Regions from separate parts of the Halarsenatibacter silvermanii genome, predicted to be linked through region 2. Evidence: riboswitches for the same ligand, from Rfam matches in the RefSeq annotation. Region 2 holds a riboswitch; each other region holds the start of a gene.

Evidence for each region. Region 2 has a riboswitch for cobalamin ahead of BLT15_RS06295 (ABC transporter substrate-binding protein). Riboswitches for the same ligand answer to the same signal wherever they lie in the genome.
Region 1: it holds a riboswitch for cobalamin, as region 2 does, so the genes downstream of both, BLT15_RS09295 (DUF4198 domain-containing protein) here and BLT15_RS06295 (ABC transporter substrate-binding protein) in region 2, are expected to answer to the same signal.
Region 3: it holds a riboswitch for cobalamin, as region 2 does, so the genes downstream of both, cbiM (cobalt transporter CbiM) here and BLT15_RS06295 (ABC transporter substrate-binding protein) in region 2, are expected to answer to the same signal.
Region 4: it holds a riboswitch for cobalamin, as region 2 does, so the genes downstream of both, BLT15_RS10015 (TVP38/TMEM64 family protein) here and BLT15_RS06295 (ABC transporter substrate-binding protein) in region 2, are expected to answer to the same signal.

The regions. Positions count from the first base shown of each region.
Region 1 is NZ_FNGO01000017.1:19,637-25,784, forward strand. It holds gene BLT15_RS09290 (ATP-binding cassette domain-containing protein) at 2-844, shown strand; cobalamin riboswitch at 934-1,144, shown strand; gene BLT15_RS09295 (DUF4198 domain-containing protein) at 1,456-2,241, shown strand; gene nuoE (NADH-quinone oxidoreductase subunit NuoE) at 2,722-3,252, shown strand; gene BLT15_RS09305 (ATP-binding protein) at 3,249-3,791, shown strand; gene BLT15_RS09310 ((2Fe-2S) ferredoxin domain-containing protein) at 3,838-4,203, shown strand; partial or broken gene nuoF (NADH-quinone oxidoreductase subunit NuoF) at 4,250-5,982, shown strand; partial or broken gene BLT15_RS09320 (4Fe-4S binding protein) at 5,989-6,048, shown strand; gene BLT15_RS09325 (NADH-dependent [FeFe] hydrogenase, group A6) at 6,074-6,148, shown strand, end outside.
Region 2 is NZ_FNGO01000009.1:57,910-64,057, forward strand. It holds gene BLT15_RS06290 (ankyrin repeat domain-containing protein) at 1-1,591, shown strand, start outside; cobalamin riboswitch at 1,737-1,927, shown strand; gene BLT15_RS06295 (ABC transporter substrate-binding protein) at 2,145-3,458, shown strand; gene BLT15_RS06300 (PP2C family protein-serine/threonine phosphatase) at 3,477-4,763, opposite strand; gene BLT15_RS06305 (ferritin family protein) at 4,769-4,963, opposite strand; gene BLT15_RS06310 (FAD-dependent oxidoreductase) at 5,295-6,148, shown strand, end outside.
Region 3 is NZ_FNGO01000017.1:13,047-19,194, forward strand. It holds gene BLT15_RS09245 (XTP/dITP diphosphatase) at 1-294, shown strand, start outside; gene BLT15_RS09250 (HpcH/HpaI aldolase/citrate lyase family protein) at 298-1,161, shown strand; gene BLT15_RS09255 (ATP-grasp domain-containing protein) at 1,226-2,452, shown strand; gene BLT15_RS09260 (succinate--CoA ligase subunit alpha) at 2,452-3,342, shown strand; tRNA gene BLT15_RS09265 (tRNA-Arg) at 3,449-3,526, shown strand; gene BLT15_RS09270 (hypothetical protein) at 3,658-3,978, opposite strand; cobalamin riboswitch at 4,213-4,411, shown strand; gene cbiM (cobalt transporter CbiM) at 4,682-5,305, shown strand; gene cbiQ (cobalt ECF transporter T component CbiQ) at 5,324-6,082, shown strand; gene BLT15_RS09285 (hypothetical protein) at 6,106-6,148, shown strand, end outside.
Region 4 is NZ_FNGO01000020.1:24,519-30,666, reverse strand. It holds gene BLT15_RS10025 (methyl-accepting chemotaxis protein) at 1-584, opposite strand, end outside; gene BLT15_RS10020 (SpoIIE family protein phosphatase) at 848-2,047, shown strand; cobalamin riboswitch at 2,357-2,561, shown strand; gene BLT15_RS10015 (TVP38/TMEM64 family protein) at 2,660-3,436, shown strand; gene BLT15_RS10010 (HD domain-containing phosphohydrolase) at 3,468-4,943, opposite strand; gene BLT15_RS10005 (DUF2225 domain-containing protein) at 4,973-6,148, opposite strand, start outside.

The sequences.
Region 1 (6,148 bases), on a different contig from region 2:
TTTGGAGGATAGAATGGATCGAATTATAGAAGTAAAAAATTTGGCTTATACCTATAATGATGGGACTGAGGCTCTGCAGGATGTCAACTTTGCTGTAAAGCCCAACTCCCGGGTGGCTGTACTGGGACCAAATGGTGCCGGTAAATCAACCCTTTTATTTCACCTCAATGCTCTTTATCTGGCTCAAAAAGGGGAAGTATATATCAAATCCAGAAAGATAGGTGAAAAGCATAAAGACTGGGTGAGAAAACTGGTCGGCCTGGTTATGCAGGATCCTGATGATCAGGTTTTCTCCACAACTGTTTATGAAGATGTTGCTTTTGGACTGGTCAACTTTGGCTGGCAGGACAGGGATAAAATTGATAAAAAGGTAAAGCAGGCTTTAAAATCTGTCGATATATTGAATTTGCAGGATAAAAATCCTCATCATCTCAGTTATGGTCAGAAAAAAAGGGCGGCAATAGCCGGTATTCTGGCGGTTAAGCCGGAAATAGTTATTTTTGATGAACCTCTCTCCTATCTTGATCCTGCCGGCCAGAAAACATTGCGCCGGATTCTGGCCGATCTGTATGGGGAGGGCAAAACTCTTCTCGTGGTAACCCATGACTTAGATTTTGCAGTAGAATGGGCCGATAAAATTATTATTATGAAAAAAGGGGAAATTTTCTACAGCGGGGATTATGAAATATTTGCCCGGCCGGATATGATCGAAGAAGCTGATCTGCGGCTTCCGAAGATCATGGAGCTGCTGCAGGAGCTGGAAGGGGTCGATTTGAAGCGGCTGGAAAATCCCCCTCGAGACGTCCGGGAAGCAGCAGAATATCTGAATAATTTGCCTGGATGATTGTCCGGGTTATTATCGAGCTTTTTTAGTATTTTTGCAGGAGAATTCTGTGTTATCTTTAAACAAATAATAACACGAAATTTTTAAACTTAATATTTCAGAAGCCGGGTGCCTCCGGTCACGGCCGGAGGAGAATAGGGAATCAGGTGCAAATCCTGAGCGGGCCCGCCACTGTAACCAGCAAGCATTTGTATATTTTCCTGGATTTAAAAGGCCACTTGAATACCAGTGTATTCAGGGAAGGCATAAATTCAGGGATGAGCTGGAAGTCAGGAGACCTGCCTGGTTATCTTCCTACAATTCTTCGATGGCAGGAAGAGTAGGTGAGAATATTCTGATTCGGCCTGGATGATGTTTTATTGAGCTTTATATGAATGTATAATCGATTATTCCAGGATTAAGGAATTAAGGGTTTCAGCCGAATTGGATATTTATCCTTATCTCACTCAACCTCTATCGGGTTGAGATTTATTTATTTTGGCCCGCAGAATAAATGCCGGCTGCTGATAAAATTGCAAGAAAAAGGGAGGTGAATAAATGGTATAATCATGGGAATGAAACGATCACAACTGCTGTATTAAATTTATAACATTTACAAAGGAGGATTAAATATGCTCAAGAAATTAGCCATAGTTTTAACGATTTCAGTAATTATCCTGACGTTTAACTTCCTGGGTATCGCTGAAGAGATCCAGGCCCATGAAATTATTCTGGATTTTCCTCAGCAGATCGAAGTTGAAGAGGAAGTTGATATAGAAATAAGTTTCGGGCATTTTCCTGAGATGTATGATTATGAACACTCATTTTTTGCTGAGCTGGAAAATGGCGAGCTGAAGGTTATAAAACCTGATGGTTCCGAAAAGGAGCTGGGATTTACCAGGGAAATGGAGGAGGCCTATTCAGCAGCATTTACCCCATCAGAAGCGGGCATATACTGGCTGACTTTTACCAGCAAAAGGCCGGTAGTGGATAGAACCGATGATGGTGATGGCAAACAGCTGCGTTATTATGATGCCAAAGCTCCGCTGAAAGTTTCGGCTGACGAGGAAGATCTGGCTGTTCCCGAGACAGATCTGGCAGTTGAAGTGGTTAGCGCAGGAAACATTCAAAATAATGCGGGTGAGGAGATCACCCTGCAGGTCCTGTATGAGGGAGAACCGGCCGCTGATCAATCTCTGTCAGTTGTTAGTCCTCTGGAAGAGGTGCAGACCTACACCACAGATGAGAAGGGCGAATTTGTTTTCACCCCTGAAGAGGAGGGGGTCTGGTTTATTCATGTCAGCAACCTGACAGATACAGAAAAAGAGGGTGAGTTTGGCGGGGAAGATTATGACAGAATTCGTTATAATTCCGCCTTTTATATGGAGATCGAGGAAGAAGAAGGATGGTTATTCTAAAATCCTCAGAGTCGAATATTTTATGTTGGCAGGGAGCTTTAAGCCCCCTGTATTTTTTTGTTTTTTCGTTGAAAATGAGTTTTAGTTTTACAAACGATTTCTGGAGAAGAACCTAATTTTTTTTAGATGTCTTACTGTGGCTGTATTGTTAAACCCACCTGCACATTAAAACAAACACAAAGGCACCGGATGCACAAAAATATATTCATATAAACATGTGCGATGACGATTTAAACTTATCTGCCTCAAATTTTTCAGGGCGAGATCAACAGATCAAAATTCCTGTAACTGCCTGAACCAGGACGTTTTGCCGGGTTTTGAGCATTTATTTTTGGTTTTGGGCAATTCTGGAACGAAAAATGCGTAAATAGTGGGTGGATACATGCATACAATAGCAATATCACTGATAATCAACAGGGAGACCCAGGAAGAGATCGAAATCGCTGGGGGAAATTATTAAAAAAACAGGAGGTATCCAATATGGACTGCCAGTGCGGAGAGCAAAGAGAAGACCTGCAGAAATTTTTGCAGCCTCTGGAGGAGATTTTAACTGAGTATGAAAAAAGCAGTGAAAATGAGCAGCTTTTTGAAAATGAGCAAAAAGAAAAGCATTTAATCCCCATATTACAGGAAGCTCAGGAGGAATATGATTACCTGCCTCAGGATGCTTTGAGGAGGATTGCCGGTCATCTTGACCTCTCTATGAGTGAAATATATGGGGTTGTAACTTTTTATACACAATTTCATCTGCAGCCCCGGGGTGAACATATCATTCAAATCTGCACAGGCACCGCCTGTCATGTTCGGGGGGCAGAAGAAATTGTCAGGGAGATGGAAAAAGAGCTGGGAATCAGCAGCGGTGAAACGACAGATGATCTGAAATTCACTCTTTCGACAGTAGCCTGTATCGGAGCCTGTGGTCTGGCTCCTGTAATTATGATCAACGAGGAAACATACGGCCGACTTACCCCCGACGAGGTGCCGGAAATTTTAAATCAGTATAAATCATGAGAGAACTGTCTCTTCACCTGCTGGATATTGCTCAGAATTCCATCCGGGCCGGGGCCGGCCAGATAGAGATCAAAATCAAGGAGGACGTTCCGGAAAATATTTTGCTGATAGTCATACTGGATGATGGGCGGGGGATAGATGAAGAGAGTGTAGAAAAAATTGTTGATCCTTTTGTGACCACCAGAAAGACCAGAGAGGTGGGGCTGGGGCTTTCTCTATTCAAGGAAACTGCTGAATTGTGTGGAGGCAGTCTCAGAATTGATTCTAAACCGGGTGAAGGGACTTCTGTAACTGCCGAATTTGAATATGACCATCTGGACCGTCCTCCCCTGGGTTCTATCGCTGAAACGCTGGTCTCTTTAATCGCGGTAAATCCCGACCTGGAGATCATTTACCAGCATCAAAAGGATGGTCAGAGTTTTTATTTTTCTACCGGGGAAGTCAAAGCAGAACTGCAGGATGTTGATATCCAGAAACCCCGGATTTTAAAGTGGCTGGAAGAATATCTGAGAGATAATATCGCTGAGGTTAGAGGCTGATCTCATTTAGTTATAGATTGATAAATTCCCTCTGGAGGTGAGATACTTGAAGTCACTGGATGAGTTGAGAGAATTACGCAAAGAAGTTAAAGAGGATTTAAAGAACAGATCAAAGAAAGAAAAACCCGAGATAATAATTGGCATGGGGACATGCGGAATATCGGCCGGGGCCAGAGAAATTTTAAAAACGGTTCTTGATGAAATCAAAAAAAGAGATTTGGACATTGCAGTAACTCAAACAGGATGTATAGGAATGTGCGAAAAAGAACCGCTGCTGGATGTCAAACTTCCGGATCAGAGCAGAATTACCTATGGCCATCTGGATCCAGAGGATGTGCAGAAGATAATAGTGCAGCATGTTATAAATGGAGAGATTGTGGAGGAGCTGGCTTTAGCCCGCCTGGAAGATTAAACTAATATTAAATAGAGCAAACAACCCGGTAAAGGAGGAATGGCAGATGAAAGAAACGTTTTATCGCTCACATGTTTTGGTCTGTACCGGAACCGGCTGCAGCTCTGCCGGGGCACAAAAGCTGAAATTTGAGCTGGAAGATCAGCTAGCAGATAGAGATCTACAGGATGAAATAAAGATTGTTGAAACAGGATGCCACGGTTTTTGCGAAAAAGGTCCAATAATAATTATATATCCTGAAGGCGTTTTTTATTGTGAGGTCGACGTCGCTGACATAGAGGAAGTAGTCGAAGAACATCTGCTTAAAGGCAGGACAGTTGATAGATTATTATACAGAGAAACGGATACTGAAGAGAAAATACCGACTTACCAGGATATAGACTTTTATAAAAAGCAGCAGCAGATTGTGCTGGCAAACTGCGGTAAAATTGACCCGGAAAATATAGATGAATACATTGCCCGGGGTGGTTATGAAGCAGCCGGTATAGCTCTGACCGAGATGAGCCCGGAAAAAGTCGTTGAAGAAATAAAAAACTCAGGTTTAAGAGGCCGGGGTGGAGCAGGCTTTCCCACCGGTCACAAGTGGGATTTTGCTCATCAGGCTCAGTCTGAGAAAAAATACATTGTCTGTAATGCTGATGAGGGAGACCCGGGTGCTTTTATGGATCGAAGCCTTTTAGAAGGTGATCCCCACAGTGTAATAGAGGGCATGATAGTGGGTAGTTATGCCATCGGAGCCGATGAAGGTTATATCTATATCAGAGCCGAGTACCCTCTCGCTATTGAACGTCTGGAAAAAGCTCTGAAAGATGCCCGTGATTACGGACTGCTGGGCGAGGATATTTTTGGCAGCGGTCATAATTTCCAGCTGCATATCAAAGAAGGAGCCGGTGCTTTTGTCTGTGGAGAAGAGACCGCTCTTATGGCTTCTATAGAAGGAAAGCGGGGAATGCCCAGGCCTCGACCTCCTTATCCGGCTCAGAGGGGTCTCTGGGGCAAGCCCACCAATATAAACAATGTGGAAACATATGCTAATGTTCCTTTCATATTAAGAGAAGGTGCAGATAAATTTAGAGAAATAGGAACAGAGGAGAGTCCGGGTACAAAGGTTTTTGCTCTTACCGGCAAAATTCAAAATACCGGTCTGCTGGAAATTCCCATGGGGACCACGCTCAGAGAAGTTATTTTTGATATAGGAGGTGGCCCGGACGAGGGCAAAGAGTTTAAGGCTGTGCAGACTGGAGGACCATCTGGGGGCTGTATTCCGGCAGATTATTTAGATCTATCGATAGATTTTGATTCCTTGTGAAAGTGGGTTCGATGATGGGCTCAGGAGGCATGGTTGTCATGGACGATGATACGTGTATGGTAGATGTGGCCCGCTTTTTCCTCGATTTTACCCAGGGCGAGTCCTGCGGTAAATGCACTCCCTGCCGGGAAGGAACGAAGAGAATGCTGGAAATACTGGAGAGAATCTGTGACGGTGAGGGCAAAAAAGGAGATGTTGAGCTGCTGGAGGAGCTGGGTGAGCATATAAAAGATACCGCCCTCTGTGGTCTGGGAAAATCCGCTGCCAATCCTGTTTTGAGCACCATTAAATATTTTCGCCAGGAGTATGAAGCTCATATCTATGATGAAGACTGTCCGGCTGGAGCCTGTCCTGATCTGGCGGGTGCATATGTGATTTCTGACGATTTATGTGTGGTCTGCGGTAAGTGTGCCCGCGCCTGCCCGACAGATGCCATAACTACAAATGAGGAAACCTGTTTAATTGATGAGTAAGCCTGTATTTCATGCAGCGCCTGTGCAGATGAGTGTCCGGTAGACGCGATAGAACAGAAATAAAGCAGGTCAAAGGAGGTTATAATCGGTGAGCGAGATAAAACTAACAATTGACGATGAACAGATTGAAGTTGAAGAAGGCATAACAGTGCTGGATGCTGCC
Region 2 (6,148 bases):
AACTCCCGAAAAGATAGAGGAAGCTTTAAAAGATGGGGCTGATGTGAATCAAACCGACGATAGGGGGAAAACTCCCCTGATTGTGGCAGCAGCCCACAACAGCCGGCCGGAAGTTATCGATCTGCTGCTCGATTACGGAGCCCGGATGGAAAGAAGGGACAAAAACGGTCAAACCGCTCTCTACCATGCTGCCCGGCATAATCCTTCTCCTGAGGTTATGAGAAAAATTATCTGGCGGGGAGCTGCCGTCAATGTAACCAGCGATGCCGGCTATACGCCGCTTTTGCGCGCCGCTGAGCTGGGAGCTGAGAATAAAGTGGAAATTCTGATCAGCAGAGGGGCGGAAATCGATCGCCGCGGACCAAAAGGGGAGACAGCCCTTATGCTGCTTATGGAAAATGACCCCTCCCCGGAGATTGTGCAAAGGCTTTTAAACGCGGGCGCTTCCCCCCGGCTCAGCGATGATCAGGGCAGGACTGCCCTGCACAGAGCCGCCGCCCGGGAACAGACAGATAATGCCAGGATGTTGATAGAGGCCGAAGCTTCCCCTGATCCCGGCGATCGGGAAGGGATTACACCCCTGATGCGGGCAGCAGCTAACAATGAGAGGACGGAGATGATCTCTCTTTTGCTGGCAGAAGGAGCAGAGCTGGAAAGCCGCTCTCGGACGGGCAAGACGCCTTTGATGAAAACAGCGGCCGAAAATGAATCGGTGCGGGTGATGGAATATCTGCTGGCGGAGGGAGCTGAAGTTAATACATCCGATGAAGAGGGGCGGTCAGTTTTACATCATCTCATCACCGGCCCGGCCGCCCGGCGAAAGCTGGCGGTGCTCATCGAAAAAAGCGATCCGGAGCTCAATGCGGCTGATAGAGAGGGAAATACTCCTCTGCATCTGGCCGTGGACAGAAAAGCTTCTGATTACGAGCTGATCGAAAAGCTTTTACAGGCGGGAGCCGATCCGAATATTCTGGACGGCAGGGGATACTCTCCTCTGATGATGCTGGCTGAGAGCAGCGACAGACCGGAACTATTTGAGCTTATGCTCAGGGCAGGGGCTGAACCCGACAAAACCGGATATCGCGACAAGACCGCCCTGATGCTGGCCGCTGAAAACACCTCCAGTCAGGAGGTAATATTTGCTCTGCTGGAGGCCGGAGCCGAGGTGCCCCGCCAGGATGCCCGGGGCCGGAAGGTCGTCGATTATTTAGAGGGCAACGAAGCGCTTTTCAACACAGAAGCCTACTGGGAGCTGCAGTATATGGAACCGGAGGAGCGAGAACTCGAACCGATGGAGTTCAAATCGAGAAGCTCGGCAACTTTGCGCGGACTGGCCCTGCCCTCGCTGGGCCATGCCTATGCTGACAGCTGGTGGCCTAAAGGAGCTCTTTTTCTGACCGGAGAGGCAGCAAGTCTGGGAATGGCGCTGACCCGGGATGACAGCAGCGATGCCCTGCCTTTTTATCTGGCTTTTGCGGCCTTAAAAGCCTGGGAAATTTACGATGTCAATCAGGAAGTTGGCGAACACAACCGGGAGGCGGAAGAGTACAACGAGCGGGTGGAGGAGTTTCACCAGCAATTTCAGGAATGAAAGATAGAGAAAACAGTATAAAAATAGGGGTTTCGGGCAGGAAAATGGCATAGAATCTCAAAATTAGATATTGAGAAAGTACTAAAGAAGAGTTAAAAAGCTTAAGACCCAAAAAAATAATATGCAAAAATTAATATGCAAAAGTGCATTCAAAATGCATTCAGGTGCCTCCGGTATAGCCGGAGGAGAATAGGGAATCAGGTTAAAAGCCTGAACGGGCCCGCCACTGTAACCGGTCAGGCCGGATTTTGTTCTGCCACTCGCTTTTAAAAGCGGGGAAGGCAAATCCGGATAAAGGCCGGAAGTCAGGAGACCTGCCTGATTGCTTTGCCTGCAGTTCCCCGATGGCAGGGAATGGTAGGTGAAGCCATTCAGAATTGACCGTGATTATTCGTGGTTATTCGTTGTTAAAAGGCGGGTCTGTCTGGTATTTTCACCTCATCACTCAACCTGTCGGGGTTGGGTTTTTTTATTTGCCCTGAGATTTTTACATAACTGCAGCAGATAAAATATTGCAAAACTTTAAAACCAACTTAAAAATGGGGGATTAAAAATGAAATGCAAAACGAGTATCTTTATGGTCTTTTTGCTGGTGTTTTCTCTGACGATTACGAGCTGTGCGGGCAGGGCAGCGGCTTCAGAAAATCCGCCGGAAAAGCCGGAAAAGCTCACCATCATCGGTGAATCCGGCATCGATGCCGAAGCCTATGAGGGAGTTTTGGCAGATTTTGCCGAGGAATACGGGATAGAAATCGAGTGGAGGGAGTATCCCTACGATGAACTCTGGGATCAGATAACCACCAGCATCATGGCGGGAGATACTGTAGATCTCGTCCGGCTCAGTTCCTCCTGGCATGCTGAGCTGGGCGAGCTGGGAATGCTGATTCCTCTGGAGGAAATTGCCGCCGAAACGGAGCTGGGAAAAGCTGCGGAGATTTATTTTGACAGCTCTCTAGAAGCTCTGCGCTCTCACGATCAATTGTGGGGGCTGCCCATAACGGCCGCCTCTTTGATGTTTATGTACAATGAGGATATGCTGCACGAACTCGGCTATGAATCCCCGCCGGCAACCTGGGAGGAGATGGTAGATATGTCCCAAAAGGCTATCGACGAAGGGCTGGCCGAGTACGGCTTTTTCCCCGGCTGGGTTTCCGCTCATGAAGACGGCATGGTCTGGTTTGATCTCATGCTCAAACTGCACGACGGCAGCTGGATGAACGAGGACAAAACTGAATGGACATTCAACGATGAGGCCGGTGTCAAAGCTTTAACCTTTATGAAGGAGATGCTGGAAAAGGAAATCGTGCCGCAGGCAGCTCTGGAGGTAAGCGACTGGGATAATTATCATCACTTCACCTCCGGAGAACAGCTTTTTGAGATCAACTGGGGATTTGTCTACGGGCCGGCGACCGATCCGGAGGCTTCGGAAATTTCTGACTCGGTGGGTATAGGTCTTATACCCGGCATAGAAAGAGAGAGCTATACTGTTTTAGGAGGAAATGGCTATGCTGTTGCCGGCACTTCCCGCTCACCCGAATGGGCCTTTGAGCTTTTGCAGTACATGGCGGGCAAAGAGGGGGCCGCGGAATATCTGACCCACCACGGCAGCGATGTTCCTGTGAAAAATTTTTACGAAGATCATCCCCAATTTCCCTCCGAAGAGTTTCCGCTGATGGAGCCTTACTCCGAACAGATTGAATATGCCGGGTTTCGTCCCAGCCGTTATCTGACCTGGTATTCCGAATTCAGAGATAATATCTTTACTCCTGTCATGCACGAAGCTCTGCTGGGAGAAAAGGAGATCGAAAAAGCTCTGGATGAGGCGCAAAAAGAAGCGCAAAAAAAGCTGGAAGCAGAAGGCTTATAAAAAAGCTTATAAATCGGATCAGTCCCTGTACTGCAGGAAATAAAGCCGGCGGTAAAAATCATCATAGGTTATATTTGTCCGTCCTTTTCGGGGCTTAAAGTTTTCCCGCTGAATATCGAAGGCGGTGAAATTGTCCCGGTTGAGAAGCTTTTTCCAGTTCTCAATGCTGCCGGCTTTATCTTCCAGCTCCAGCAGGGTGTAATCATCGTTTTTAAAAGCCCTTATCCCTGCGCTGTGCTCATTCAGACTTTTTTGAGAGCCGGTAAGCTCTGTCAGCAGCTTTTGCAATTCAGCGCCGTCTTTAAGGCCGAAGCCTTTATCGATAAAGGCGACGATCTCTGAGGCTTTTTCCTTGAGCTTATCGTCCCCGCCCAGCTGCCAGCTCTGCATTTTTCCGCCCGGACGCCCCAGGGCCAGATAGGTTATATCATCATCGGTCGGCTCGCCCCTGTTAAAATCGTCAAAATCCTGTCTCAGCGCCTCTCTTAAAAAGGGAGCGGGCAGATTCCTGCAGTCGTTTAAAACTTTTTCCAGCCGATCATCATAGTACATCTCTCCCTCCCGGTGCTGTTCCAGCAGACCGTCGGTGGTCAAAAGAAGAGTATCGTTTTTCTCCAGGGTGATCTGCTTTAAGGGCCGGACGTCTTTTTGCAGGCCGAGCCCGGTCGAGATGGGCAGGCCGCCCGTGGGTATCTCTTCTGTATTTTTCTGCGGACTGATACGGAAGACAGGAAAATGCAGGCCGCCTGTGGTGTAAGAAAGGGTATAATTGTTGAGATCCAGCCGACCCAAAAAAAGGCAGACTAGATAATCGTCCGGAAAGCCCTCTTCCTGATACCGATGATCGATGAAATTCATCAGCTCTGCTGTAGATACTTTTTCGCCGGGATTATGCCGCAGCCTGAAATAGCTTTCGATAGCATCGTTGACGAATATGGAAAGCAGGGTGCTGTCTATGCCGTGTCCGGAGACGTCGAAATAATAGATCAGATACTGGTTTAAGAGCGAGCTCATGGCCCCGTGATCGATTTGAAATACATTGTAATAATCGCCGCCGGTGTATTCAGCCGGGCGATAATAGGTATTGATAAATAGATCTTCGGGCTGAGGGATATTATCAGGCAGCAGCCTCTGGTGGATGCGGCGGGCTTTGGTCAGCTTATTGTCCAGCTCTTCTTCAAGCCCGGCTATTTCGTTATTCTGAGATTCAATCTGCTGCTGATGAGTTTTGACCTTCCTGTTTAGTCTATAAAACAATATCGCCAGCAAGATAGCTGCCGCGGTGAGCAGAGAATAAATCGCCACGAACTTCACTCTCTGCTTTCTTTCAGGGCTTCATAGCGGGAGCGGAGTATTTTCTCGTGCTGCTTTTCGTCCGAGATCAGCTGCTCATAAAGCTGTTGGGTTTCTTCGTCATCGGCCAGTTTTTTCAACTTCCTGTATTTCTGCTGGGCATCCCGTTCATCCTGAATGGCTTCCTCGATAGTCTCGAGCAGTTCTGACATGTATATACACCTCCTGCATGCTTTAAAGATGATATATTTTATCACAGCTTTTATAATTATTTTAGCTCAAAATTTGGCGATCAGATCGGCTCGATCATCTCCCCGGCAGCCCGAGAGTTTTCTATCATTGTATTATAAAAATCACTTATAATCAACATCGACGATCTTGCTGCTGCCATTTTTTTGTGCTATTATTAGAAGTGTCCAAAAATACGACCTATCTTATCGGGTTTAAACAGAAAAATTAATTTTTTAATTTTCAGTTTTTTGTTTTCCGCCTGATTCAGGAGATCATCTCATATTTATGGGCAGAGATCGAGGGGGGAGATCGTTGGAATATATCGAGACCGAGGTATTGGTTATAGGAGGCGGTGCTGCCGGAGCCAGAGCTGCTCGAGAGGCTTCCCGGCGCGGACTGGAAACTGCCCTGGTTTTAAAGGGCAAATTCCAGCGCTGCGGTAATACGATAATGGCTCCCGGGGCGATAGCTGCGGCCGGCAGCTGGGGCAGAGAAAATGACAGCAGGAGATTGCATACCGAGGATACTATAGCAGGGGGAGCGGAGCTGAATGACCGCAGGCTGGTAAAGATCATGACCGAAAAAGCTCCGGAGGAGATTCTGGAGATGGAAAGGATAGGGGCATTATGGCAGAGAGAGGATGACGGTGTTTCCTATTCTTTGAAGTCCGGAGGAGGTCACAGCTATCCCCGCAGCCCCTATCTCGAGGATCGCACCGGTCGAGAGCTGATGAGAGCTTTGGCGGGGGAGCTGCAGAAAAGAGATGTTTTAATAGCTGAGGATGTTTTTATCACCCGCCTGATAAAAAAATCCGGCCGCATAGTGGGAGCAGCGGGGCTGGACCGGGAAAGAGGAACTCCCGTCGTGTTCAGCAGCAGATCGGTAATTCTGGCGGCGGGAGGAGCCGGCAATCTCTATAAGAATACGAGCAATACGAATGATATAACCGGTGATAGCTATGCTCTGGCCTTTGAAGCCGGGGCAGAGCTTATAGATATGGAGTTTGTGCAGTTTTTCCCTATGGGCTTTCTTTTTCCCCGCTCGCTGCGGGGGGCTCTGGCGGCTCTCCCCTATTATTCGCACCTTTATAACAGCGAAAAGGAGCGCTTTTTGAAGAATTACGATCCTGAGAGGATGGAGCTTTCAACCCGGGATGTGGTCTCCAG
Region 3 (6,148 bases), on a different contig from region 2:
CTGGAAGGTGTCAGGGAAGAAAACCGCACCGCCCGATTTGTGACTGCAGCGGCTTTGGTCGATCCTGATACAGGCAGGGAGCATACTGTCAGGGGAATCTGCCGCGGCAGAATTCTCGAGAAAAGAAGAGGAGAAGGGGGTTTTGGTTACGATCCGCTTTTTTATCTGCCCGATCTGGATATGACATTTGCAGAGCTGGATACAGAGTCAAAAAACGAAATAAGTCATAGGGCCCGGGCGCTCAGGCGGGTTAAGCTGCTGCTCGAACAAAATTATTTTGACAGGGAGGAATAAAACTTGCTTTTGAGGTCACTGCTCTTTATGCCGGGAAATAACGCAAAAATATTGAATAAAGTCGAAGATGTGCAGGCCGATGCAGTAATTCTCGATCTGGAGGATGCTGTCTCCTCTCAGGATAAGGAAAAAGCCCGGGAGCTGGTGGAAAACAGATTGATCGAGCTCGAAAATTCAGTCGGACATCCCGATATATTTGTGCGTGTGAATGGACCATTAAAAAAGCAGTGGCCCGAAGACTGCAGGGCGGCTATCAGACCGGCTCTGGATGGGCTGATACTGCCCATGGCCGAAAAAGCCGGTGATATTCAAAGGTTTACGGGAGTTTTGGAAGCGGTGGCTTCCCGGAGGTCTGAGGTAGAGCTGGACGATATCGATATAATTTTGCTGGTGGAGACAGCCAGAGGGGTTCTCAATCTTGAGAAAATGCTGGAGAGTTCTGAGCTCATTTCAGGAGCGGCACTGGGGGGAGAGGATTTTGCCCTTGATCTCGGCGTCAGCCGGACGCGTACAGGAGAAGAGCTGCAGCAGGCTCGATCTCAGCTCGTCATGGCCGCCAGTGCTGCCGGTAAACTGGCGGTGGATACCGTATTTGCCGACATCGATGATAAAGAAGGGTTGAGAGAAGATGCCGGCCGGGCGGCAGCGCTGGGATTTGACGGCAAACTGGCAGTTCACCCCGCCCAGGCGGAGATAATAAATGAGATTTTTGCGCCCGATAGGGAGGAAATCGAGCTGGCCCGCAGGATTGTGAAAGCTTTTGAAGAATCCGGAGATAAAGCAGGCGGTGTGATGAAGGTGGAAGGAAAGATGGTCGATGAACCTGTATACAGGAGAGCGAAAGAACTGCTAAAACTCTGTGAATAAGAGTTTTGAAAGAAGAGAAGCTGCAGTTATTTTAAAAAACTACATAATTTTAGGGGGAATATTCATGGCCAGAGTTCTTGAACATCTGGGCAAGGAATTTATAGAAAAAAAAGGTTTTCCCATCCCGAATTCCGGAGTGGCTGAAAGTCCTCAGGAGGCCGAAGAGATTCACAGAAAACTGGATGACGATGTGGTAATCAAAGCACTCGTGCCGGCCGGCAAGAGAAAAAAAGCGGGAGCGATAAAATTTCCGGAAGATCCGCAGGAAACCCGCAGTGCTGCCCGGGAAATACTCGGTATGACGGTACAGGAATTTCCCGTCGAAAAAGTTTTAATAGAGGAAAGGCTGGAGATAAAATCAGAGCTTTATCTCTCCATCATCTATGACAAAGAAAATCGCCAGCCGCTGGTCATAGCCAGCACCGAGGGAGGGATTGATGTAGAGGAGATGAGCTCAAAATATCCTGAGCGGATTAAAAAAGCCGGAGTTCATCCCTTCCGGGGGCTGCCGGATTACAGGGCCAGAGAACTCTGGAGCGAGCTGGGTTTCAGCGGCGAGCTTTTGAGGAAATTGACCCACATTACCGTAAGATTATTCGAGGCTTTTTATGAGTATGACTGCACCACCCTGGAGATAAATCCATTGGTAGTTACAGAAAAAGAAGAGGTGGTAGGAGCCGATTGCGTGATGGCCGCCGATGATCTGGCTATGTTCCGTCAGAAGGAGCTTTCTGAACGCGTCCAGGTCGGAAGTGAGCGCATCTGGAGGCCGCTGACAGAGCTGGAAAAGAGAGTGGTTGAGGTTAATGAGCGCGATCCTTACCGCGGCACGGCCCGCTATATAGAGCTCGAGGAAGGAGAGGTGGGTTTTATGTGCGGCGGTGGAGGAGGAAGTCTTGTTATGTTCGACACCCTGATCAATTTGGGTTTGAGCCCCTCCAACTACACCGAATTCGGCGGCAACCCCCCTGTAAGAAAAGTGCGGGGGCTGGCCAAAGCCATTCTCTCCAAGGATAGCGTGGAAGGGCTTTTGGTCTGCTGCAACATCACCAATAACACCCAGGTCGATAATGTTGCTCAGGGTGTAAAAGAAGCCCTGGAGGAGAAGGAGCTGGATCCGGCTGAATTTCCGGTCATGGTCAGATTTGCCGGTGTCAACGATGAGCGCGGGAAAGAAATATTTGAAAGCGCCGGCATAGAATATCACGGAGAGGATATCACTATGCCCCGGGCCGGCAGGCTCATGAAGGAAAAACTGGAAGAATTTAATCGGCAGGAGGGAGAGCAATAATGGGAATACTGGTTGATAAAAACACTTCAGTTTTAATACAGGGCATTACCGGCAGAGAAGCTTCCATGGTGGCCGGACATATGCAGGATTACGGGACCGATATAACTGCGGGAGTTACTCCCGGCAAAGGCGGGGAGGTAGTGGCCGGAGTCCCGGTCTTTGATACCGTGAGAGAAGCCAGCAAGGACAATGAAGTCGATGTCTCTCTCATTTATGTTCCCCCGGCCTTCGTCCTCGATGCTGTCAGGGAAACTCTCGCAGCCGGGATAAAGAAGATGGTCATAATAACGGAGAATATTCCCCAGCAGGATGTGGTGAAAATTCTTCATCTGGCCGGTGAAGCTGACGCCAGGATTATCGGTCCGAATACGGTCGGACTGATAAATCCCGCTGCCAGAGTCAAACTGGGAGCTATAGGTGGGGATAATCCCGACAGATGCTTTGTTCCCGGCAATGTAGGTGTTATTTCACGCAGCGGAGGCATGACTGCTGAAACTTCCTGGATGATAAAAAGAGCTGGCAGGGGAGTTTCAACCTCGGTAGGAATCGGCGGAGACCCGATGATAGGATCGCCGCCTAAAGACTTATTGAAATTATTCGAGCAGGATGAGGAGACTGAAGCTGTGGTGATGTTTTCCGAGCCCGGCACCCATTTTGAGCGAGATGTGGCGGAGTTTTTGGAGAGGGGCGGCTTCACCAAGCCGCTGATAGTTTACGTGGCCGGTAAATTCACCGAGGAGATGCCGCAGGGCACCGTTTTTGGCCATGCTGGAGCCATCATTGAAGATGAAAGCAGCAAACCCTCACACAAGATGGAGAGGTTGAAAAAAGCCGGCGCGAGTATAGCCCATGATTACGATGAGATACTGGATTATGTTTCTGAATTATAAGATGAACTTTGAACAGAATAGTTTGAAAATGACAGAGACTGTTGACTAAGTTTATCTAATATGATAGGATATCTTGTGAAGTAGGAAAAAATAATATATTTACAGTGCGCCCGTAGCTCAGCCCGGACAGAGCAACGGACTTCTAATCCGTAGGTCACAGGTTCGAATCCTGTCGGGCGCACCATTTTTATTTATTCATATATCAACGAAAAGAGGCCCCGCCAAAATAACTGGCGAGGCCTTTAAAATTATTACTTGCACCAATTTCGAACCCGAAATTATTATTTCCCGGCTTTTTGAAGTATCTCAACTGCTTTATCTCTGTTCCTTCATAGAAACATGTGAGTAAATATTTAAAGTGGTTTCAACTCTTCTTAATGCTATTGCTTCCGGTGTTAAAAACATCGGGTCTTCACTGCCTGAAAAGGCGGCATTTCTTTTTTTATACTGTTTTAATTTTGTATGGCAGACAAAATTCCGGTAACAAAAAGTGGAAGGTTCGAGTATATTATAGAATGCTATGATAACCATTATCTGGCCGAAAATTAAACTTATGCCGGGGAAAAATTTCATTGTGAACGCAGCTTTATATCTTACAGTACAACTAAATGAGGTTTTTACACACCCATCAGCCAACTGAAGACAAGAAGATCCATATCTTAACTTACTGCCCGATACCTCGGGGGAACTTCACTGGGGGATTTCCCTGCTGTGGTGGACATCACTTTATATCTTAATGTCATAATATCTGCTGGTTTATCAGGAGATAGATAGATGATCGGGCAAAGATTTTGATTATTTTGCAGGAAATCTTTCTGTTATCATTGAATATAAAAAATGAGGCGTAAAAAAGTGAGCTAAAAAATTAAAATTTAATATAAGGCAGTCGGGTGCCCCCGGTCACGGCCGGAGGAGAATAGGGAATCAGGTGCAAAGCCTGAACGGGCCCGCCACTGTAACCGGCATCAATCTGAATTTAAAGACCACTTAAATATTTTAGTATTTAGGGAAGGGATAAATTCAGATTTAAGCTGGAAGTCAGGAGACCTGCCCGCTGGCCTATTGACCTACTTGTTCTTCGATGGCAAGAAAGGTAGGGAATTAGAGCAGGATTATTGTTTTCTGTTTGTTTATTACCCGCTAATTACCCTCAGCTGGGATTATTTTGATTCAGATTGGGGGTTGAATGTTTTTTAGTTTCAATTTGTAAGTTTTTTTATTTAGCCTCCTGCCTAATTTTTACTCCTCTCCACCTGTCATTGAAGGTGGGGTTTTTTTATTGAAAATTTAATTCCGGGCGGTTTAAATTAATTTAACAAAGGAGTGGTGAATTATTCACATCTCAGAGGGAGTACTGTCGGCACCTGTTCTGGCGGCCGGGATGGCGGCGGGCACAGCCGGGGTGGCGGTCGGTCTCAAAAATATGAATGAAGATCAGATTCCCCGGGCGGCCATAGTAAGTGCGGCTTTATTTGTGGCCTCTTTGATCCATGTTCCTCTTGGGCCCAGCAGTGTGCACCTGATTTTAAATGGAATTGCCGGCATATTACTCGGCTGGGTGGCTTTTCCGGCAATGCTGGTAGCTTTATTTTTGCAGGCGGTTTTATTTCAGCACGGTGGCTTTACTGTATTAGGTGTCAATCTTGTCAATGTGGCTTTACCGGCTGTTCTGGCTGGTTATTTATTCAGACTGGTTTTTGCCAAAAGCCGGGCGAATAAAAAGATTTTAGGTGCAGCGGCAGCACTGAGCGGGGCGCTGGCGGTTTTACTTACGGTATTGATGGTGGTTTTAACTCTGATTTTGTCGGACGCCGGGGCGTTCAGTGAGCTGGCCGGTTTAATTTTTGTTTCTCATCTGCCTGTAATCATAATTGAAGGTTTTTTGAGCGGAATGCTGGTAGTATTTGTGCTGAAAGTAAAACCGGGAATTATGAGAACGGAAAAGCTGTCAGCGATAAAATGATAAGCGAGGCGGGAAATTATGCTTACTGCTGAATTTTCCCGGGGAGATAGTCTTATTCACAGCCTGGATCCCCGGATAAAAATAGTAATCCTGGTGATGATGGCCGCAGTCACGGCTGCAGGAAAGAATTTATTTATGCTCGTCTCAGCTCTCGTTTTTTCTCTGGTGCTGGTCCTGGCGGCTGGTTTAAGAACAAAAAAAGTGATCAAACGTCTTTCGCTCTTGAATATTTTTATAGTCAGTATCTGGATTCTGATACCTTTTACCTATCCAGGAGAGGTGCTGGCAGCAGCTGGCCCTTTTACAGTAACTTCCGATGGTATTATTTATGCTCTGCGCATCACTCTGCGGTCCAATGCCGTCATGCTGGCAGTTTTTGCTCTGCTTTCAACTTCTTCAGTATCTTCATTAATGCAGGCTCTTAAATATTTTCATGTCCCCAAAAAACTTATTTATCTATTTTTCTTCGTATACCGCTATATTTTTGTGCTCCAAGATGAATTTAGCAATATGCAGAAATCCGTTGAGGGCCGGGGTTTTACGCCTGCAACCTCAGTGCACTGCTACAAAACTTATGCATTTTTGATCGGTATGCTGCTCATTAAAAGTTATGAGCGAGCCGCAAGAGTTTATCAGGCCATGCTGGCCCGCGGTTTCAAAGGGGAATTTTATGTGAAGGATGAGCTTGAGTTTTCTGCTGGCGATGTGCTGGTTTTTTCCTGCGGCTTTCTGCTAATGGTATTATTTTTTGAGCTGGAATTCGGTGTTTTTATTTGAAAAATTCAGAGAGGAGTTTTAATATGAAGATGTCGGCTGAAAATTTAACTGCAAAAGTCATGCTTC
Region 4 (6,148 bases), on a different contig from region 2:
AAGAAAATTTCTCCGCCCAGATTCTCCTGCAGCCTGTGGGCAAAATAATCATCAAAAGCTGATCCAAATTCAACAGTTCCCACATGTTCACCCTCATACTCGACCGGAGCTATGGCGCGAATACTGATAGCCGAAGTTCCAGCTTCCAACCCCTGCAAAAACTCCTGACGGCTGTTAGCTTCATTGACGATCTCTCTAACATCACTGAGATCATCCCCGTATCTTTCAGGTCTGTGAACTCTTAAAAAAGAAGTGGAATCAGGCTCGTGAAAATGAACTCTACCCACTTCCTCTTCCACCGCTTCTATCTCCGGGCCCAAAAACTCTGCCATCTGCTGACGTTCGCGCTCGCCAAAAAATTCCTGAACCATTTGATTGTTGGCAGTCCGCAGCACGTTTACCCGGGCCATTTCAACTCTATCTTCAATTTGCGCTTCCAAAAAATTGCCCAAAGCTGCAAAGAATTCCTCTTCTTCCTCCTGTAAAACGGTGTTAGACTGGTTGAGCGAATATAAGCTTAAACCTGTCGATAAAATTATAATCCCCAGAACAACAGCGATAATCAATTTTTTCTTAAAGGACATTTTCCGCAATGATGGCACTTTTTAAATCACCTCTATAAATTTGCATAGTATTATTCTGCGCTAATAATTTCTTCCCGATGTCAGCATCAATTTCCTGCATATTTCAGTACTTTTTTCCCGTATACAGGCAATCATATACTCCGGACGTAAAAATATTTATGAAAAATATACGATTTTATTGTATAATGATAAAAAAGGATAATATACTCACTATGATGAGCAAATGACATCTTTTAAACTCAGTTGAATTTAGGGGGATTACCATGTCCGAAAAAAAATCGGCCCAAATAGCCCCGGAAGATCAGTTCATAGAAAACAGATGCAGACTTGTTCAGGCTGCTCTGGATTCTCTCTCTGCCAATATAGCCATACTGGACGACAAAGGTATCATCCGTTACACCAACCGCTCCTGGAAAGAACACGCCCGGGAAAATAACCTGGATCCTGATAAATGTTCCGAGGGAATTAATTATTTGAAGGTCACCCTGAACGCGAAAGGAGAACCCACTGAATTGACCGAGGCAATCAAAAGCGTGATGCGCAGAAAAAGTGATTACTACGAAAAAGAATATCCCTGTCACGGCCCGGATAAAAAAAGCTGGTATAGAATGAAAGTTACCCCCTACGATGACGAAGGGCCTTATGCTGTCGTCATAGCGCACGAGGATATCACGGAAAAGAAAAAAGGCGAATTGAAAATAGAGGAATCTCTACAGAAAACCAAAATGCTCCATGATCAATTTTTGCCGGCGGGGCCTCCCGATATTCCCGGACTGGATTTTGCTTTTCATTACCAGCCGGCCAACAGACTGGGAGGCGATTTTTACAATTACGTAAAACTCGAAAATAAATTGATATTTTATGTTTCCGACGTGAGCGGTCACGATCTGAGCAGTTCAATTCTCAACATATTCCTGCGGGAAGCAATAAACTCTTATCTTTTGTCAGCTTCAAATTCCGATGAAATCAAGCCCGCTGATATCGTTAACTACATCTCCAGGCGCTTCAGCGAAGAAGATTTTCCCGCTGATTATTTTATCTCGCTGGTCATGGGAGTTATGGATATCGAGAACTATGAGATAAATCTCGTAAACGCCGGATTTCATTTTCCGCCCAAGCTGATCATCGAAAGCAGCAGACCGGCCAGCCTGAAGTGTTCCGGTCCCCCTATTTCTTATCTCACCACCCGTTCAGAGCAAAAATATGAAGATTGCCGGTTTGTTCTTTCTGAAAACTCAACTCTTTTAATTTATACAGATGGTCTGATAGAACAACGTCAGGCGGAGAGCTCAGAGGAGATGTATGGAGAGATGAGGCTGATGGAACTGATAACTGCGCTGGACTACAGAAGACCAGAGACTTTAATTAATAAAACCTGTGAAAGTTTAAAGCAGTTTCGAGGTGAAACTCCAGTAGGAGATGATATTACAATGATGGCAATAAAAAATAGAAAACTGAAATAAAAAAATACCTGCATCTCAGGAGGTATGAATCCTGAAACGCAGGTGCCCAGGAAGTACCCTGGGATTGGGGGGTTAGGATTGCAAAATTATAAAAGATATCCGGAAGTGATCAGACGCTTTTTTAGGGGGGAAGGATATTTCGATTAACCTGTTAACATGATAAAATACGAAACAAATAAAATAAAGTCATAAGCAAAATAAATACCTGTATACAGGTATCCAAAAGAATATTTTCTCGCAGAATACAATATATATGATAATTTAAGCAGGAATATGATCCTGCATCTATAAATTTAATTTTGAAAAAGAATTATAAAATTTAAGTCGGGTGTTCCCGGTCGTGACCGGGAGGTAATAGGGAATCAGGTGTAAAACCTGAACGGGCCCGCCACTGTAACTGGATTTGATGGCAATCTGCCACCTAAAGTAAGTTAAACGTTAGGGAAGGAATCTGTCGTTATGTCAGGTTTTGTTATCCAGAAGTCAGGAAACCTGCCCGGCACCGAAACCTGCTCTTTCCCTCGTCGGCAGGGGGCAGCAGGTAATCAAATCAGCTGCTGGCTGGATCAGCCCTGCTTCCGGAAGATTATTTTTCATCGGTCAGCAGTGTCCATGATTATCCTGCCACCGGCTGTCGAGGCCGGGTTTTTGTGTTTGGAGGGGGCTGCCATGGATAGGCTTCTGACAGCATTTAAGATTAGTCGCAAAAATATGATTCGCCTTTTTATATTTGTTATAGCAGCGTTAATGATGTATTTTATGCTTTTTGACAGCGGCTTCAGTCTGGAATGGTTTCAGGACAATATCAGCAGATTAAACACCTTAAGCCAGAATCATTTGCTGCTCTCAATAGTAATTTTTCTGCTGGTCCGTTATATTTTCGCCGTCATATCCATACCCGGAACCGGTGTGTTATCTATAGTTGGCGGCGCCATTTTTAATTTCTGGCTGGCAGTGGCGCTGGTTTCACTGTCAGTTAATCTGGGGGTTTTAACAGTTTTCCTGCTCAGCAGGTACGCTTTTAAAGACCCGGCCAAAAAAAGATTTGCCGGGCGTTTTCACTCTCTGGAACAGCTCCTGGATGAATACGGGGCCTCTCTTCTATTTCTTTTAAGATTGAGTGAATTGTGTCCTTCTTTTATCATAAACTCCTTTTTTGCCTTCACTCCTGTAAAGACTTTCACATTTCTCTGGGTTAGCTTCATAGGCCATCTTCCCGGCATCATCATTTTTGTAAATGCCGGCAGACAGATCAACGAAATTAATAAAGCAGCAAATTTAATGGATCCCCGGGTCATACTATCCCTCGTTGCTCTGGGATTGATACCTTTGCTATCAAAATTTCTACACAACCGAATACTCTGTACTTCCGATAATAATTGCCGGTAAATAGAGATTAGAACTGCAGCTGCGCGTAGCTTCAGTCAGAAAACAGGATGTTGAATGGCGGCGAGGAATCTTTTTGAGTTCTGTCAATAAAATCCTCATATTGGGGTATCTCTTCTGCTGATAGAAGTGAAAATTCAGGATGTAGTCTAAAATAGTGAGAAGCGACTTCATTTTCTGGAAGGCCGGCAAAATTGGCTTCAAGTTTGTTTTTATAAGAAATTATCTGGTCTAAATTTTCCAGAAAAAGGTCCAGCAACTCACCATCGAAGTGCTTGTTTCGATCATCTTTCATTATCGCTACAGCTTTTTCGACCGGATAGCTGTCCTTATAAACTCGCTCTGATACCAGAGCATCGAAAACGTCCACTATAGCAACAATTCTGCCTTCGAGAGGTATTTCTTCTCCCGCCAGTCCCCTGGGATAGCCTTCACCGTCCCAGCGTTCATGATGTGTACAGGCAATTCTTTTGGCCATTTTGATGAGCTCGTGGTCACTTCCCCTGAGAATATTGCCCGCTATAGAAGGATGTTCTTTTATTTTTTCGTACTCTTCATCGGTTAATTTTCCGGATTTAAATAAAATACGATCGGGGATTCCTATTTTCCCCACATCATGCATTAATGAAGCATAATACATCCTCTCAAGCTTTTCCTCATCAGAGGTCACCAGCGAGAAAGCAAGGGTTGAAAAGACTCCTATCTTGGCCAGATGCAGTGCTGTGTCCTCATCTCTATATTCTGCGGCAAAACAGAGCCTTTTAACTATCTCTCTGGTCCTTTTTTCATTTTCTTCCAGGGTGAAGCTGAGCATTACATTTTGATTGGCCAGCTGATTTACTTTTTCCTCTATCCCCTGTAGAGCGTTGCTGAGAAAATGTTCTATGATCTGATCTGAACGCAGATTTTCACCTTCAGCAAAGCTATGTGAACACGAAAAAGAATTATTCTTCTCCTCCTTCTCATCAGCCCCTGCAAAATTCCTTTCTGAAAAACCGGGGGAATAATCCTGTCGAATAAATCCCTTGATTATCTCGGCCGACTTTCTGACTATATCTTTTTCAAAAAACAAATTGCCTTTGAAGATACGAAAAGAATCGCCGACCATATGCTGTTTATCAGGCATTTCCTGGGTGACCAGCGCCATGGAGTGAACGGGATGATCCACAATGACTGCCCATTCCTGCAGCAGATCTTTTCTGATTTTCGCTGAAAACTCTTTGATATCAAAAAAGTGAGTGCTTTCGCTGAAATTAACCTTTAAATCCGGGCTAAATTCATCTGCGAACAGATAAAGTCCGGAACAAACAGCATCAAGTTTGAGATACCTATCGCGTTCGCTGGCAAAGAATTCATTTTTCTGAAAAAAAACATACATACAGGCCGGCAATTTATGTTCCATGACAACATCCTCTATGGCGTGGCTGACCGCCACCAGCGAAGATTTATTATAATTTTCTCTTCTAAGCGAGGAAAATTTATCATTTAACTGCTGATAAAGTGCAGACAAATAAAATTACCCCCAGTCACGCTTTAAATTTATCTATTTTTATCTTTTAATTCGCGGAACTTTTCCCGGGCCAATCTTCTATAAACTCTCTTTATATGATCAGCTCTTATCAAACTGTCGAGCATCTTTAAAGCTCTTTCAGGTTTTTCGTCGTGCTTTATTATCAGGTCAGAGAGCATTAAAACGATTCTGTGTTCTGCTTCCTGGGATAATCTGCCGGTATCACCGTGAAGATAAAATTTCTCCAGATGATAAAGAGCTCGCTCAGCAGCTTTTGCCTGGAGCTTCTCAAACCCTGCGTCTTCATACAGCCAGCTGAGCCGAATCCAGGCCGCTCCCGGTTTGTCGTGCTCAACTTCGAGAAAATCAAAAAGTCTCAGGGCAGTATAATAAGCTCGAAAAACCTCATTTAATTTTCTCGGCACACTATAGCCGGCCTTAACTTTTTCATCTTCAGTCTCCAAAATTACATCCTTAAATTTCTTTTCCAGCAGAGATTCATTTTTTCTGCAGAGCTCATCAAAATCATTTTTGGGGGCCGTATAAAAGCAGTAGGGGCAGGTCCAGATATAATACCAGCTGGGCTTGAAGTTAGAGTATATCTGCCGCAGGTCGCTGCGCATCTCATCCAGACTCAGACGGGATTTTCTTATTTTTCTGACCTCGATTTCAGCCTGACAGACCGGACATTTCCGGGTTTTGGAGAAGATGTATTTCGCAAAATTTTCAGCATCAGAAGAAATTTCCTCTCTTATCTCCCTGTGCCCGGATAAATATATACCATCCATTGGCAAATAATCCGAACTCCATTCCCCGAGACTGCTGCTTTCATTCTCCCCGGAGGAAACGACCCTGCTATCTTCAGAGGGGGGAAGCTTCCCCTTCAGCTCTACGATAACTTTCTCATAATCATCCTGGTTGAGCTTTTTCTTTCTGCGCGAAAGAGCGGCGAATAATTTTTCTCTCAGCTCTCCGGAGTTTCCCAGCAGATATTCAAAATCTTGAGCTTCAAGACCTGCATATAGGCTTTTTTTAAGAGCTACCGAGCTATAAAGATGTTTTTTTTCTTTTACCAGAGCTCCCTCGCCAAAAATCTCCCCCGAGGAAATCTTTTCTGCCATCATCTCGCGATTAAAATCAGATTGGGAATCAAAGATAGCTATCGTACCCTTGAGTAAAATAAAAACTTCCCGGGCTTTATCTCC